Regions from separate parts of the Solitalea lacus genome, predicted to be linked through region 1. Evidence: riboswitches for the same ligand, from Rfam matches in the RefSeq annotation. Region 1 holds a riboswitch; each other region holds the start of a gene.
The links. A riboswitch is a leader RNA that binds a small molecule or an ion and turns the genes downstream of it on or off. The one in region 1 is predicted to bind S-adenosylmethionine.
Positions count from the first base shown of each region.

Region 2: another riboswitch for S-adenosylmethionine. It lies ahead of L2B55_RS11480 (homoserine dehydrogenase); the one in region 1 lies ahead of L2B55_RS05895 (homoserine O-acetyltransferase family protein).
Region 3: another riboswitch for S-adenosylmethionine. It lies ahead of L2B55_RS12750 (trans-sulfuration enzyme family protein); the one in region 1 lies ahead of L2B55_RS05895 (homoserine O-acetyltransferase family protein).

Region 1 is NZ_CP091740.1:1,391,675-1,397,138, forward strand. It holds gene rpsT (30S ribosomal protein S20) at 1-184, opposite strand, end outside; gene L2B55_RS05895 (homoserine O-acetyltransferase family protein) at 439-1,464, opposite strand; SAM riboswitch class I at 1,780-1,878, opposite strand; gene dnaN (DNA polymerase III subunit beta) at 2,044-3,168, opposite strand; gene L2B55_RS05905 (hypothetical protein) at 3,394-3,858, opposite strand; gene L2B55_RS05910 (YbhB/YbcL family Raf kinase inhibitor-like protein) at 4,090-4,545, shown strand; gene L2B55_RS05915 (CapA family protein) at 4,606-5,464, shown strand, end outside.
Region 2 is NZ_CP091740.1:2,677,267-2,682,730, reverse strand. It holds gene L2B55_RS11490 (PspC domain-containing protein) at 1-44, shown strand, start outside; gene L2B55_RS11485 (ankyrin repeat domain-containing protein) at 46-696, opposite strand; gene L2B55_RS11480 (homoserine dehydrogenase) at 814-2,055, opposite strand; SAM riboswitch class I at 2,213-2,328, opposite strand; gene L2B55_RS11475 (hypothetical protein) at 2,451-3,059, opposite strand; gene L2B55_RS11470 (ATP-grasp domain-containing protein) at 3,061-3,930, opposite strand; gene L2B55_RS11465 (ABC transporter ATP-binding protein) at 3,949-4,623, opposite strand; gene L2B55_RS11460 (DUF3817 domain-containing protein) at 4,670-5,002, opposite strand; gene L2B55_RS11455 (hypothetical protein) at 5,157-5,464, shown strand, end outside.
Region 3 is NZ_CP091740.1:2,942,974-2,948,437, forward strand. It holds gene L2B55_RS12745 (TonB-dependent receptor) at 1-1,930, opposite strand, end outside; gene L2B55_RS12750 (trans-sulfuration enzyme family protein) at 2,261-3,442, opposite strand; SAM riboswitch class I at 3,576-3,688, opposite strand; gene L2B55_RS12755 (OsmC family protein) at 3,867-4,280, opposite strand; gene L2B55_RS12760 (sulfate adenylyltransferase subunit 1) at 4,385-5,464, opposite strand, start outside.

The sequences.
Region 1 (5,464 bases):
TTTTCTTAGCTAAACGATCTAACATAGAAGAAACTTTTCTGTAAAGTTCAGTAGCTTCTGCTTTACTGTTCATTCCACGTAATTTTTTGATAGCGTTACGAGTAGTTTTAGCCTGGTAACGGTTTCTTAAACGTTTAGTTGCGTTAGCACGAATTCTTTTTATCGCTGATTTATGATTTGCCATGATATTATTAAACTCTTTTCTAAAAGGACTGCAAATATAGAGGTATTAATTTAAAATGCAAACTACATTTTAAAAATTAAGCTATTGTGTTTTAGTTCTATTCCGCCGATGCAAAGATATAAAAACTGTGATCCTTTAGGCATAAAACCTGATATTAATTTTTTATGGATTTATCTGATGTTTCTTCATTAAATTCATGCGGTTTTTGATAGGTTATTTTAATTAAAAACCGCACGAAAGGGGATTTTAAACGACTAAATATTTACTACGGACGAGTAGAAATTAGAAATAATTTTATCTAGTTGTTCCCATTCTATTAAGAACCCATCGTGCCCAAAGAAGGAATCAATTTCGACATACTTGGCGTTGTTTATATGTTGAGCCAGAAACTTTTGCTCACCTGGTGGGAATAATAAATCAGAACTTATTCCAACGCTAAGTGTCTTAGCCTTGATTTTTGATAGTGCCAATTCAACTCCTCCACGGCAGCGTCCAACATTGTGTGAGTCCATAGCTTTACTTAGGTGCCAATAGGAAAATGCGTTGAAGCGTTTCACTAGTTTATCACCCTGGTAAGCCTGGTAAGAACTTGCTTTATAATCATCAATTTTATTAATGTCAGCCTCTTTTTGAGTGATCTTGTATGCATCATAATGGCGATAGCTTAATAGGGCCATAGAACGCGCTGCTTTCATGCCCGCCAATCCAGCATCAGGACTGTTGTTTTTCCATGTTGAGTCGGCTGTAATGGCTAAACGCTGACTTTCATTGAACGCTATGCCCCACGGAGAATGGAATGCATTGGTAGCAATTAAAAATAGGTTCTTAATTAAATCAGGTTGTTCTATAGCCCATTCCATAGCTTGTTGGCCACCCACTGAACCACCGATTACAGTATGAATTTGATCAATTTCAAGATGCTTCCTTAAAATATCATGAGCTCGTGCCATGTCCCGGGTTGTTACCTGCGGAAAGGTATGATAATAAGCTGTTCCGGTTTCAGGATTAATTGATAAAGGGCCTGTTGTGCCGTAACAAGAGCCTAAAATATTTGCACAAATAATATAATGCTGTTCAGGATCGAAAACTTTTCCAGGACCAACCACTCCACTCCACCAATCACTTACATCGGCATTAGCAGTTAATGCATGGCATATCCAAATAACATTGTCTTTTTCTCGGTTTAATTTTCCTGTACTGAAATAAGTAATGTCTATTTGGGATAATACAGCCCCAGATTCTAATTCAAATGGGTTGTTATACGTAAATTTCTGAATCATCAATGCTATTCTTCACTAAAAACAAGTATCTGAAATTAGAAACCTCGGATGCTTGATTAATTTAACTTAATTATCTATTCTCAAAAAAGCTCTTTGTTCAATTCTATTTGCTCTATTAGTTACAGGATGATGTTATCATCGTTTTTACATTACCAATATTTTCTACCTGTAATTTTAAATGATAAACCCTCAATAATTTGAAGAATGATAATCATTGTAGTTACTGGTTAACGAAAAATGCGTTATTTCTAGCGAAATAATGGCTTTGTTAATGCGAACTAATAAAAGTTGAAGTGTTTGTTTCATTTGCTGTAACTTTTATATCTCCCCAAAGGGGCAGGAAGTGGCACCTTTCCAGTTTGGGGGTTGCCAGAGGGTCACAGAGCCTGTTCTCTCGCCTCTTCTGTATAAGAATTCCAGTTGCTCAGAAAAGCAAAGAAGTAATTCGAAGGTCAAAGATAAGTTTATGGTTTTCAGAATTCCAAATTTATTTTGGATTGAATTTATTGTGGAAAACAAAAAGCGGCTGTTTCAGATCAAATGAAACAGCCGCTTTTTGTAGTATTAAAATTCTTTAATTTATGCATAAGTATTTAACATAACTGGCATAACCAGCATTAATACATCCTCATTTTCTTCCTGGTTAGTAGGGAAGAGGATGCCTGCACGGTTAGGAGTTGACATTTCGAGAATTACCTCCTGGCAGTCAAGGTTGTTTAACATCTCAATTAAAAAGCGAGCGTTAAAGCCAATTTCTAAATCTTCACCATTGTACTGACAGGTTAAGCGCTCGTAAGCTTCGTTTGAAAAGTCTAAGTCTTCTGAAGAAATGTTTAGTTCGCTCCCTGAAATTTTTAAACGTACCTGGTGGGTAGTTTTGTTCGCATAGATTACCACGCGTTTCAATGAACTTAAAAACTGAGCGCGCTCAATGGTTAACTTATTTGGGTTGTTTTGAGGTATAACCGCTTCGTAATCAGGGTAGCGCTCGTCAATTAAGCGACAAATTAAGCTGATGCTATTAAAACGGAAAAATGCACTGCTGTTGTTGTAGTCAATTTGTACAGCCACATCTTCTGCCGGTAATGAACTTTTCAATAAGTTCAAGGCCTTTTTAGGCAAAATAAAAGATGATGCTGATTCGGCTTGTGTATCTGAGCGACGGTAGCGAACCAATTTGTGTGCATCCGTAGCAACAAAGGTAATGTTGGACGGCGTTAATTGACAGTAAACCCCAGTCATCGCCGGGCGTAACTCATCATTTGATACAGCAAACAAAGTTTTGCTAATTGCTTCGGCAAGTACAGAGGCGGTAATTGAAATAGTGTTAGCATTTTCAACCACAGGAATTTTAGGAAAATCATCTCCGTTTTCACCTGCCAATTTATATTTACCATCACCGGCGTTAATTTCAACGGCAAACGAGTTATTATCGATAGTGAAAGTTACCGGTTGTTCAGGCAAGGTTTTCAGCGTGTCTAGTAAAATACGCGAAGGAATGGCGATTTTACCGTTTTCTTTTGCTTCAACTGGTAAGCTAGTGGTCATTGAAGTTTGTAAATCGGTAGCCGAAACAGTAAGAGTACCATCGTTAATTTCAAATAAAAAGTTCTCCAAAATTGGTAAAACTGTATTACTGCTCAGCGCTCCGCTGATTGCTTGTAATTGTTTTAATAAGGTACTTGTTGAAACAATAAATTTCATGTGCGTATGATTAGTTTTTTATCGCCCTAAAGCATTTATACAAAAGAAAAGTTAATACAAATGGCTTAAAGGCTTGTTTCGTATCTGTGCTATTCTGGGGCCTAAAATAGGTCTAACTTTTAACAATAAAAAGTTGAAAGTATCAACGTTTGGTTAATAAACCAAGTAACTGAAGTGCTAAAGTTTTAAACAAAACGGGCGGAAATGTTAAAATTGGCCCAACTGTTAAGAAATTAAATGAATTAATGAGGACTTGAAGATGTAAATCAACGCTGACCAAAAAGCTATCGCGATCATAAAATGACCTAGTATTTTTCCTTTATTGTGGTAAAAACGGGTTGCCAAAATGCAAGCGAGCGGAATAGTGATCAGTATCGGAGCTAAAAATGCGATACCCCATAGACCATAATCGTCTCTCAGTTTAACTATTAAACGGCGATGTTTTATACTGCGTTGCTTTTTTTCTTTAGGTGGATGAGTGATGGCCTTTTTTAATGCAAGCCGGTGAAAGAATTGATACATAACATCACCGAAAAAGATAAATGTTGAAGAACCAATAAAACCAGCTGTTAAGCCAAAGGTCATAGCTTCCAGGAAATTATAATCTTCTTTGGTGATGAAAACAGGGTAAAAAAAGAAAAACTTAACCGATGAAAGCAGCAAAAAGCTTATATACTCCAATAATTGCATGATTTCTTAAGAGCGCTGATGGAAAAATGATTTCTATAATTTACGAAAAACAAGGTGATAAACTACTAAGATTTGAGAAGTTTTTTCGGGAGGTAAATTATGTAAAAAGAGCATTTTTGAAGTTTCTGTGTTTAGTTTTTGAGGTGGTGTCAGGTTTGATTGTCAGTGTTTTGTTTGGTAATTTTAACATTGTGTTTTATTTCCAAATGTTCATTATTAATACGATTACCAATGAACGTAGCAGTAAAAATGGCCTTAGCTGTTTCGAGTCGTGTTATCAAGCAAGGCGGAATGATTCCTGAAAAATATACCTGCGAGGGAATAAATGTGAATCCTCCCTTGACAATTAAAGAAATACCTGAAAATGCACAATGCCTGGTTTTAATTGTGGATGATCCCGATGCTCCTATGGGCACCTGGAATCACTGGCTTGTTTGGAATATCGATACGGATGAAGAAATCAAAGAAAACTCAATTCCGGGTATAGAAGGGATAAACGATTTTCGACAACATCATTACGGAGGGCCTTGTCCTCCATCAGGCACTCACCGATATTTCTTTAAAGTGTACGCCTTGAATAAACTGTTAAAATTAAAAGCCGATTCACGAAAGGAAAGCCTGTTAGAAGCAATGGAAAATCATATTGTTGCTTATGGTGAGCTGATGGGGACATATAAAAGACAATGATCATATTAAAACTACATATGTAGCGGCAATAGAATTATTTCTTCCTGTTAAAAGAATCGTGTGAATAAGGAGGATCGACTATTTATTGGTTTTACCGGCGATGTAATGATAGGAAGGCTGGTTAATAGCCAAATTAAAAATAGCAATCATAGCTATGTGTGGGGAAATGTTTTGCCACTGTTGCAAAGCACAGATTTGAACATTATCAACCTTGAAACAGCTTTAACCCGCAGTCATGATCTGGCCTTAAAGACCTTTAACTTCAAAGCTGATCCTGAGCATATCTCCGTATTAACCAAAGCCCGAATTGATGCCGTGAACCTGGCAAATAACCATGTGCTTGATTATGGTGTAGCCGGATTGTGGGATACAATTAAAATGCTTCAAATGGCAGGAGTTAAATATGCTGGCGCCGGCGAAAACTCTGCTGCTGCAGCCCGGCCCGCAATATTTACCAAATGTAACATTCGGATTGGCTTATTGGGATTTACGGACAATGAACCCGGATGGCAAGCAACAGCTGATACTCCCGGTATTAATTATGTTTCCGTGGGAGATACTGAAAAGATAAAAAAAGATATAGAATCGGTCAGGGAAATGGTTGATTTATTAATCGTTAGTATTCATTGGGGACCTAATATGCGTGAACGGCCAAACACCCGATTTGTTGATTTTGCACACTTTATGATTGATGGTGGGGTAGATATTATTTATGGTCATAGTGCTCATATCTTTCAAGGGATAGAATGGTATAACGGAAAACTTATTATGTATGATACAGGGGATTTTGTAGATGATTACAAGGTTACTCCGGCGTTCAGAAACGACCTTTCCTTTTTCTTTGTTTGTGAAGTGGATAAAAAAGAAATTAAGGGTTTAAAGCTGTTTCCGGTTTTGATTTCGAATTGCCAGGTTAATC
Region 2 (5,464 bases), 1.3 Mb from region 1:
TATACCTTAAACAACGTAGGAGAAGTAATATCTGGGAAATGTAGGCTACACTAAGTAGCGTTTGAGAGTTTTATGCTTTTTCTCAACGGCCATTTCAAAAGGTGTTCGGCCATCATCGGTTTGGGCCTCTTTATCGGCGCCGGCTTCTATTAAAATTTCAACAAGTTTTTGGTTTCCTGAGTGCGCTGCCGTGTGCAGTGGTGTTACTCCCCGTATTTGTGCAACATTTACATTGGCTCGGTGCTCTATCAGTAGTTGAGTAATTTCTATACTTTGACAGGCAACGGCCGAATGAATTGGCGCTACTTTAAATTCGTTGTTTGAAGCTAAGTTTACATTGGCCCCGCATTCAATCAGCAGTTTGGCTGTTTCATAATGATCAAAATAGCAAGCATAACCTAATGGTGTAAAACCATCTACAGAGAATGAATTAACAGAAAACGGATCGCACTCCAACAATTCATCAGCTAAACTAGCCCGACCAATTGCCGATGCCTCATGTAAATCAATTTGAACCCTATTGCTCAATAGTATATCAATTAACTCCTTATGCCTATAATAGGATGCTAATAGCAAGGCAGATAAACCCGACGAAAGTGTTGAGCTTGCCAGTTCAGGTTCAGAGTTAATTAAACGTTCAACTGTTGATTTTTCATTAGATTCGATGGCTTTGATTAATTCGGCTGTTGCTTCCATTGCATGTGGGTGTTTTTAAGTTAGTGTAAGCTAGTGTTAGAGAATTGAATATAAATAAAAATGCCCGCTCAACAAAACTGTTGGACGGGCATTTTTTTATTTATAAAACTTTCTAAATTAGGCCGATACAAGCTCTTGACTTTTGCTTTGTATACTATTTTGAATGACTTCAAATTTGGCATCTGAAGCAACAATAAGGTTAATGTCCTTGCGTTTCAATAAATCTGAGCGGCGTAACTCTGCAAAATTAATAGTTCCCACTATGTAAGCCGACTCATGATTAGAGTATGACTCTTTAATGTTGGAAAATAAACTAATATCGATAGGATTAGCCGTTGAATATCTAACGTACAGATCTATTGTAAAGTCATTTGTTAATTCAACTTTAGCAGATCTGTTGTGCTTCTTGTACTCGTATTTATAGTTATAAGTTAAGGCCGAAATGTCTGATAATACTGCTGAACCAGTTGGATTACTTCCTGCGCCTTTTCCGGCAAAAAACTGAGATTCGGTGAAAGCACTTTCTACCAAAATGCCGTTATATTCATTTTCAATATTGAAAAGCTTGTTATCCGGCTTAATAAAACGAGGAAGAACGCCTGCTACAATTTTGTTTTCCACCTTACGGCAAAAAGCAACCAATTTAATTTTATAGCCTTTTTCATTGGCGTACTGAATGTCGAAGGTTGACAAATTTTGAATTCCGTAGTTGAACACTTCTTCAGGTTTTACAAACAAACCGAATGTGTGAGCCAAAATAATACATAACTTGTATTTAGGATCATAGGCTTCAACGTCAAGGGTTGGGTCTGTTTCCGCAAAACCGATTTCCTGAGCCTGTTTTAAAGCAGTTGAGAAATCAATATTATCTTTAAAAATCTTGGTTAAAATATAATTGGTTGATCCGTTAAAAATACCTTCCACAGCGCCTAAAAGGTCATTGTCATAGTATTCTTCAAGATTTCTTATGATTGGAATACTCGCACAAGCAGAAGCTTCATACAACAATGGTGCGTTGTATTGTTTTTGTAATTCATATAGCTCATCAAAATTGTCAGCAATCATTTTTTTGTTGGCTGAAACAACTGCTTTACCGCTTTTCAAAGCTGTTTTAACAATTTCAAATGCAGCTTCTGGATCATCAATCATCTCAACAACAACGTTAATATCCTCGTTAAAAAGAATATCATTTTTGTCAAAAGAGAAATATTCAGCAGGTAAGCTTCTTTTTTTGTTTGGGTTTTTAACACAAATTTTAACAATCTCTGCTTTAATCCCTTCTGTTTGGTTTAAAACATTGTATAAACCCTGGCCCACACAGCCAAATCCAAATAAACCTAATTTAATTTTTGTACTCATAATTGTTTGTCAGCAAAAAGTTAGCTGTAAAAGGTTTTAATTCTGATGCCGAAAAAGGATTATGAGGCAAATACGCAAAAAGTCAATATTATCTATGACAGGTTAAGTTTGTACAAGAAGGCAAGGGAGGAAAAATATTGAATAGGAATATTCTACTAGCTTATCTTCATGACATCAACTAATTGTGTCACAGGAATTAGCACCTTTTAATGCAAGATCATTAAGGTTGCTAAGACTTCACAGGGCCTGTCCCTCCGTCTTTCTGGATAAGAATTTTAAAGAACTTTTACTGCCGCAAAGTAAAGGGTTTTACAAATGCCATGCAAATAGAATTTTAAAAAAAGAAGAAATCAAGTACAATTTTCTTGTTTCTGCTTTCTTTAACGAATATTAAATTAAACTTTAACCAGATCTGATACCGGTAATACAGTTATGCCTGGGACTTCAATCTTTTGATTTGATACCCAAAGAAGTTCTTCTGTTGACAATTGGTTTTCGTTCACTAGCCTATCAAAGGTGGAGTGAAAGTTTTTGCCTTCTGATTCTTCAATAAAATAAACTTTCAGGTAATTTTCCAGTCCGTTCCATTCAATTTGCTTTATTTTGTTCAACTCCTCCTCTACTTCTCCTTCAGCTAAAATAAACAATCGCTTACGGTCGGTTACCAGCGTTTGCATAAACTCAAGTGTTTGCTTGAACATCAATAACTTTAATGGCAAACGTGCAATTTTGAATAAACGTTCGAAATTCTCTTTAAGATCAGGTGGTATGGCAAAATGTTCAATTGTAGTATCTATCAGTTCAGCACGAGGCATAGTTCCATGTTTTAATACCAGAAAATCTAAAATCCGTTTACTTTCATGAATTCCCGGTAAGGTAAATTCCATAAACTGACCAAAAAGGTAGTAAACCTGTAAGTCATAATCCTTTGCCGGAAAAATTACATTGTCTAATTCAAAAATAAAGGTGGTTTTAGTCGGGTATTTATCAATCAACTCCTGCATCTTAATCCAGTTTCTGTAGTTCGTTATTTATAAAAGTTAATAGTTTATCGGTTTCAGGAAGGTTCCAATTTAATTTGATCAAATTAAACCCCTTTGCAGCTTGAACAAAGCTAAATCTGAAATTTCCGTTTAGTTTTAATATTGAAGCAATGCCCACTGCTAACGACTTAATCAAATCAACCTCTTCTGTTGATTTAGTTTGTAATACACCGTTCGAGAAATCTGCAGAATAAGTTAATTCAACTCCATTCTCAAATTCAGAAAACACAAGTGGTGGAAAATTATCAGCAGCAATCAATTTGGAAAGATGAGTGTAGCTAATTAAAGGAAGTTCAGGATCGGGAAATAATAGACCATATGTATTAACAGTATCGTCTACAATTCGAAAATCCGTTGGTTTTGCAGCATTAACAGGTTCTACTTTTATTTTTTTTGAAGGATAACCTAATTGCAACATCGCCGGAGCAAAGTTTTCGACATTTTCCACTTTCCTAAAGGCTGGAACGGAAACTTTTTCTTCTTGCAGTGTTGTATATAAAAGGCTAAGATCTGAAAGCAGATCATTAATTCGCTTGTCAGGGCAAATTAGAGCAATTCCGTATTCGGCAAATAGTGTTTTTGCAGGTGCCAAGGCCTTTATTTCAGCAGGTATTTGTGGAATGACAACCTTGAACTCATTGTCGAGACACAATTTTAATATTTTATGTGCAAAAGCACTATCTGAGTATAGAGGGATTTGAACAAAAAAATCTCCTGTTAGATCACTCGTATCAGCTAAAAAAACTGTATACTGACCTGAGCTTAATGCATTATAAATCTGCTCGGTTTGGGGCAATTGGGCTCCGGTGAGCAGTACTTTAGTTTGCGACATGCAATGTTTTGTTTTAATTTAAAGAATAGCAGATTGCTGAGCGTAAACAATTCTTCCGTCTTTCATCAATAATTCACGATCAGCCATGCCGGCTAATTCTTCATTATGGGTTACTACAACAATAGTTTGATTAAACCGCTCACGTAAATCAAAAAATAATTGATGAAGTTCTTTAGCGTTTGTAGAATCAAGGTTGCCAGAGGGCTCGTCGGCCAACAAAATGGAAGGTTGATTAATTAATGCCCGGGCCACAGCAACACGTTGCTGTTCACCTCCTGAAAGTTCAGATGGCTTGTGGCTTAAGCGGCTGCTCAATCCTAAAAGTTCTAAAAGCTCAGTTGCTTTTCTTTCAGCTTCAGCCTTAGTTCTTTTTGCTATAAATGCTGGTATGCAAACATTTTCAAGGGCTGTAAACTCAGGCAATAAATGATGGAATTGAAAAATAAAGCCAATTTTATGATTCCTGAACTCACTTAATTTTTTCGGGCTTAATTTAGATACATCTACCCCATCCAATATCAATGACCCACTGTCGGCATTATCTAAAGTCCCTGCAATATGCAAAAAGGTACTTTTGCCGGCACCTGAAGCTCCAACTATGGAGACCACCTCACCCTTTTCGACATGAAGGTCAACGCCTTTTAAAATTTCAAGTTTCCCGTATGATTTATGAAGGTTATGGGCTTTTAGCATAGCTCAAAAATAGGAAAATTGATGAACAGTTGACCCGTAATATCAATTACTTGCTTTTTACTGCTAGTTCAGCCTCATGAATCGATTTTAATACTTTATCGTCCAAAATAAAGGTTCCAAAAGGTAATAGTGAAGCTATAAAGGCCAATAATGAACGGGAAAATTTCCATTGGTATTCAATTACAACTTGTATAAGTAATAATACATAAGCCACGAACAGCGAGCCATGAAACCAGCCACATATTTTTACTACCTCAGGATAACCAAGCACGTATTTGATGGGCATGGCCACAAACATCAGTAAAACAAACGAAACGCCTTCTAAAAAGGCTATGGCTCTGAAACGGCCGACTAAGCTTTGTCCGTATTTTTTAAGCATTACTTTAAAGTTTGCGCAATAGGTACTATGATTAAAACTTGAGCAATGGAAATAAAATTTTGACAATGAAATTAAAAGCAACGCGCCTATATAAATGGCGCTGACCCATTTGTAAGAATTTAGCTAAATTTAAATGGATTAATAACTCCCTATTATGAAATTACATATAGTGTTTCTGCTTAGTGCGAGTTGGTATTTGGCTGCTTGTACCAGCGGACATAAACCAAGTGAAACAAGTAAGCCAGACTCTTTATCTGTCGAAAATACTTTGGGAAATCAACAATTGGAAATAGATAAGTATGTAAATGCAATTAAGGGTGAACTTCCTAAGTTGGAGTACAAACGCAGTTTACGCTACAACCTAGGAGATTTCTCGTTTGACGTTAGTGTATATTATAAGAATAATAAAGAAGTCGCCCTGATTGAAGATGGGCACAGAGGTGAATTTAGCTACCGCAGATT
Region 3 (5,464 bases), 1.6 Mb from region 1:
TTGGCTGAAATTCTGGATTGTAATCCAATCGTAATGAACCAAACAGCTTCAGTTTCTCTGCAAAGAAGGTTTTGGTGGTCTGAACAAAGCCGCCAAACTTTTTATAAGACACATCGTTGCCGAAAGTTCCATCATCCAATGGTGTATTTCGCTCATCAATAGGACGGGAAAAGTCAACAAAGTTGTTCCCATCCGGAATGATATCATAAATTCGAGCATCAGCTCCAATTAATAAATCAAAGTATCTAACCTGTTTGGACAGATCCCATTGACCTTCCAAATTATACAACCGGCTTTTTTGAACCAAGGCAGCGCCACCTGTTTCAGGGGCATCGGGTATTGTAGCTGATTTAATATCCCAGTTATTTATCTTAATAATAGTATTTTTTAAATCCTCAAATGCTTGAGTTCCAGGCTGCACACGACTGGCATCGGCTTGTTGACGGGCATATTGTGTTGCAGCAGCTAAATTAGCTGAAGTCAAAGCTCCTCCGTGTTCGGCACTGTAGGTATTCAGTGCGTTTTTGAATTTTGCGCCCCAAACACTTCCACTGCCTCCACTATATAAGTCCATATTATCGGCAAGCGGTTTTACATTAAAAGAATCACCTGTATCTTCTAATGACAGATATCCCCTTACCAAAAAGTTACTTCCTTTTAACTCAACTTTATGATTTTGCACCATTACATTATCCAGTTGAATTTTATTTCCACGTTGAAATACTCCGTCCATTTTTCCGATTCGATATGAATAAGATGCTTCCAAATGATCATTCACGCGGTAAAACAGAGAGGCATCAAACTTTAGATTATCTACCTTAGGACTAATTAAATCGCGTTCCCAATAGCCCGTGCGGGCAACCGTAAGTGTTTGATTAGTTTTCCCATCAATTGTTAACCCGGTGAGGGAGACAGTGTTACTTCCTGCTAATGCATCATCTCCATACTTATTCCAGCCATCAAAAACTATATTATTAGCACCATCTAATGCAGCATAAGCAGGATTGGCCGTTTTTAAGTTATTCGGATTTTGGTCTGTATGAGTGTCCGATAACCAATCAGTTCCCTGCATATAACTTGCATTAACCTTAAAAGCAAACTTGTTATTAAAGGCCATGGCATACCGTATTGCTGTTTCTGTTAAATTACTGATATCTCTGCCTGTTCCCTCTCCGACATGGTTTAACCCTGTTCTGCTGTACACACTTAATCCTTTATAAACAAAAGGACTCTTGGTCAACAAATTGGACATACCGTTAATAGCATTCATACCATACAATGCAGAAGCAGCCCCAGGAGTAATTTCAACACTGGCAATGTCAAGTTCTGTTGGGCCTATGGCGTTGCCCAATGGAACACCCAAGGTTGCAGCCTGCATGTCAACCCCATCCACCAATTGCATAAAACGAAAATTATTGGGAATATTAAACCCTCGGGTATTAGGAACTTTAAAAGTTAAACTTGAAGTAGTCATTTGCACTCCCTTCACGTTTTCCAAAGCATCATAAAATGATGGTGCCGGAGATTGTTTGATCGCTCTTATATCCAGTTTTTCAATTGCTACAGGTGATTTTAGAATATTTTCCTCAACCCTTGAAGCAGTTACCACAACTTCATTTGCCTGAATATTTATACTTGAAAGATTTAAGACGATAGATTGGTTTAAGTCTTTTACTTCAAATTCTTGAGCCTGAAAGCCTATCAAAGTTACCAGGAGGATAAAAGGTATCTTCTGACGGGTTTTTAGTTCAAATCTGCCATCGTTATTGGTTGCAGTACCAGAATTTGTTCCTTTTATGCGAACAGACACTCCTGCGAGCGGTTCCAATGAGTCTTTATCTTTAATTATTCCGCTAATGACAACTGCATCTTGGGCAAATAGTCCTAACGAAAAGGACAAAAGAATAGCCAGTAGTAATGATTTCTTCATTCTATTAAGTGTTAGTTTAGTTGAAAAATTTGAATATTAAACTGATTTGCTAATGAGCAAAATCAACTGTTTTGTTTTGACAGTTAACTACAACAGGTAAACTGATAGTGTATTATATATTTGCTTTCCATATAAATTTCTTTACAAGACAAATATATATAAAATCTACAGAATAAGTAGAGTATTGTAAATGTTTTTTTAACTATTTATTGAAGTGGATAACGATCCTAAGGTATTATACCAAACCCGGGATTTTTCGGGGGAGAATTAAAAATCCCGAAAGCTTTTACTTTCGGGATTTTACAGAGTTATCTGAATTTGAAAGAATTTCTATGCAAGCGCAAGCTTTGTAAGCTCCAGGGCTTGTTTAATATCAGCTAATATGTCATCAATATGTTCAAGACCTATGGAAACACGTATTGTACCCTGGCTAATTCCAACTTGTTGGCGTTCTTCTTCACTCAATTTGGAGTGTGTACTTGAAGCCGGATGTGTGGCAATAGAACGTGTATCGCCTAAATTAGCAGAAATAGAGAACATCTTTAAGGCATCCATAAATTTGCTTGCGCGATCATAGCCACCTTTAACCACAAAAGTCACAATCCCCCCTCCTGCGCGCATTTGTTTTTTGGCGATTTCGTATTGAGGATGTGATTTTAGCAAAGGGTATTTCACTACTTCTATTTCCTGATTTGATTCTAAGAATTCTGCAACTTTAAGGGCATTTTCGCAATGACGATCCATACGAACAGCTAAAGTTTCCAAACTTTTAGATAAAACCCACGCATTGAATGGTGACATGGCCGGCCCTGAATGACGGGCAAATGCCTCTATTTCAGTGATCAATTCTTTGCTGCCTAAAATCAAGCCCCCTAATGTACGTCCCTGACCATCAATATATTTAGTAGCAGAGTGAATAGAAAGGTGGGCTCCGTATTTAATTGGTTGTTGCAGATATGGAGTAGCAAAGCAGTTATCGACAACTAAAATTGCTTTATGCTTTTTTGCAAAATTACCTAACCATTCAAGATCAATAATATCGATCCCAGGGTTTGAAGGCGTTTCTACAAAAATCAGTTTGGTATTTGGCTGAATTAAAGATTCCCATTCATCTGTTTTATCTAAATCTGCATAAGTTGACGTTACACCCCATTTAGGAAATACGTTTACCAATAACTGGTGAGTTGAACCAAATACAGAACGGCTCGATAATACATGATCACCAGATTTTAAAAACGCCGCAAAAGTGGTAAAAATAGCAGCCATCCCCGTTGCAGTGGCCCATCCGGCTTCTGCACCTTCTAAAACTGCCATTTTCTCAATTAACTCCGAAGTATTTGGATTTGAATAACGGCTGTAGATATTTCCTTCGCGCTCATTTGCAAACAGTGCACGCATGTCTTCTGCATCATCAAATTTATAACTCGATGTAAGGTACAATGGCACTGAATGTTCTTTGGCTCCTGAGCGTTCTGCTTGAATACGAATAGCGTTGGTTTCGAAATTAGACATGGGCTAAAAATTTTTTGGATAAAAAAATGACTGAATGAGAAACTGAAAAGCAAACATATTTCGATTTGTCAATGACAAACGAATATTAAGTTTCCTGAAAGTTAAGACTATTATTAGATTCATGATCTTGTAATTTTTATAGTTCCCAAGCCAAAACAATAGCTTGGGCAGGATTTGGCACCTTTCCGTATTGGGCGGTTGCCAGAGGGTCAATGAGCCTGTTCTCTCGCCTCTTCTTTATAAGAATTACAGTACTTAGTGGAATGCTAAGAGGTAATTCAATGTGTTGCAAAGATAAGAGCCTTATTCTAAACTGCAAACACTATTTTTAGTGGTCTTAATATATTGATAAACAAAACCCATGGTTTAAGCCATGGGTTTCGGTTATATTTTCCCCGGATTTCAATACGGGTTAAGAAGTCTATTAATTCAACTTATAGGTATAATTTAGCTTAGCCGATTTACCTAAAATTTGTGCTACCGAACAATACTTATCATACGTTAAAGCCAGTGCCCGTTCAATTTTTTCGATACTTAATTCACCAAAGAAATGATATTCAACATTAATTACTTCAAATAAAGAAGGCACCTCTCCTTCAATACGTTTTGCATCAATACTGATTTTTAAGTCTTGAATTGGTTCTTTTTGTTTGGTTAAAATTGAAATCACATCAATTGCACTGCAGCCGCCTAAACCTGCCAAAAGAGTTTCCATTGGCCTAAACCCTTTATTTTCGCCACCAATTGCAGGGTTTGCATCCATACTTAACACATTTCCCTGTTCATTAACAGCTTCGAAATGATATGCGTTATTCCTACGTTCGAGTTTAATATTCATAGTTTTAATTTAGAACAAAGATATTAGATCAAAAAGCAAAGATGGGAATTAAGTAAATCAAACTTTCTATTCTTTCTTACATCTTTACTCATAATCCCTATCTACTACAAAATTATTCCGGCAGCCACTGTATTTTTGCTGCCTTCATCTATAATAATAAATGAACCATTAGCTTTGTTTTGCTCATAAGCATCAAAAAATAGCGGTTGGGCAGTTTTCACCTGAACCTGAGCAATATCATTTAACTTTAACTGCTTACGTTCTGTATCTTTTTCAAGTGTACTTGTATTTACAATGAAATCCACATCACGAAGCATCGCTTTAACACGATTATTACTGTGCTGTATAATGTATTTTCCACCTGGTACCGAAGGAGTTGTATCCATCCAGCAAATCTGAGCTATAAATTCTTTATCCGTCTTCGGCTCGTTACCGACTTTCGTAATCAGGTTACCTCTGGTTATATCAATTTCATCTTCCAGTAAAAGCGTAACGGATTGTTTTGCGCCAACTGTTTCAAAATTACCATCAAACGTGGTAATTTGTTTTATTTTAGACTTTAAGTTTGATGGCAGTGCCACCACTTCATCTCCCACACTTAATTGGCCACTTACTACCCTTCCTGCATAACCACGATAGTCATGAAACTCTTCTGATTGGGGACGAATTACGTACTGTACCGGAAAACGTGCATCTTTAGTATTAATGTCTTGATTTACCTGAACATTTTCAAGATACGCTAACAAGGTAGGTCCTTTGTACCATGTCATGCTTTCTGAAGGATTTACAATATTATCCCCTTTTAACGATGAAGCCGGTATGAATGTTAAATTTTGATGCAAACGGTCAAATCCTTTCACAAACTGCTCAAATTCCTCACGAATCTTATTAAAAACCTCCTGAGAATAATCCACCAAATCCATTTTATTTACACAAACCACTACTTCCGGAATTTGCAGCAGATTGGCAATGAAAAAATGTCGATGTGTTTGCTCAATTACTCCTTTACGAGCATCTATCAAAATAATGGAAAGCTGCGAATTCGAAGATCCGGTAACCATGTTACGCGTATATTCGACGTGGCCCGGAGTATCGGCAATAATAAACTTGCGATTATCCGTATTGAAATAGATATGTGCCACATCAATCGTAATTCCTTGTTCCCGTTCGGCGCTTAAGCCGTC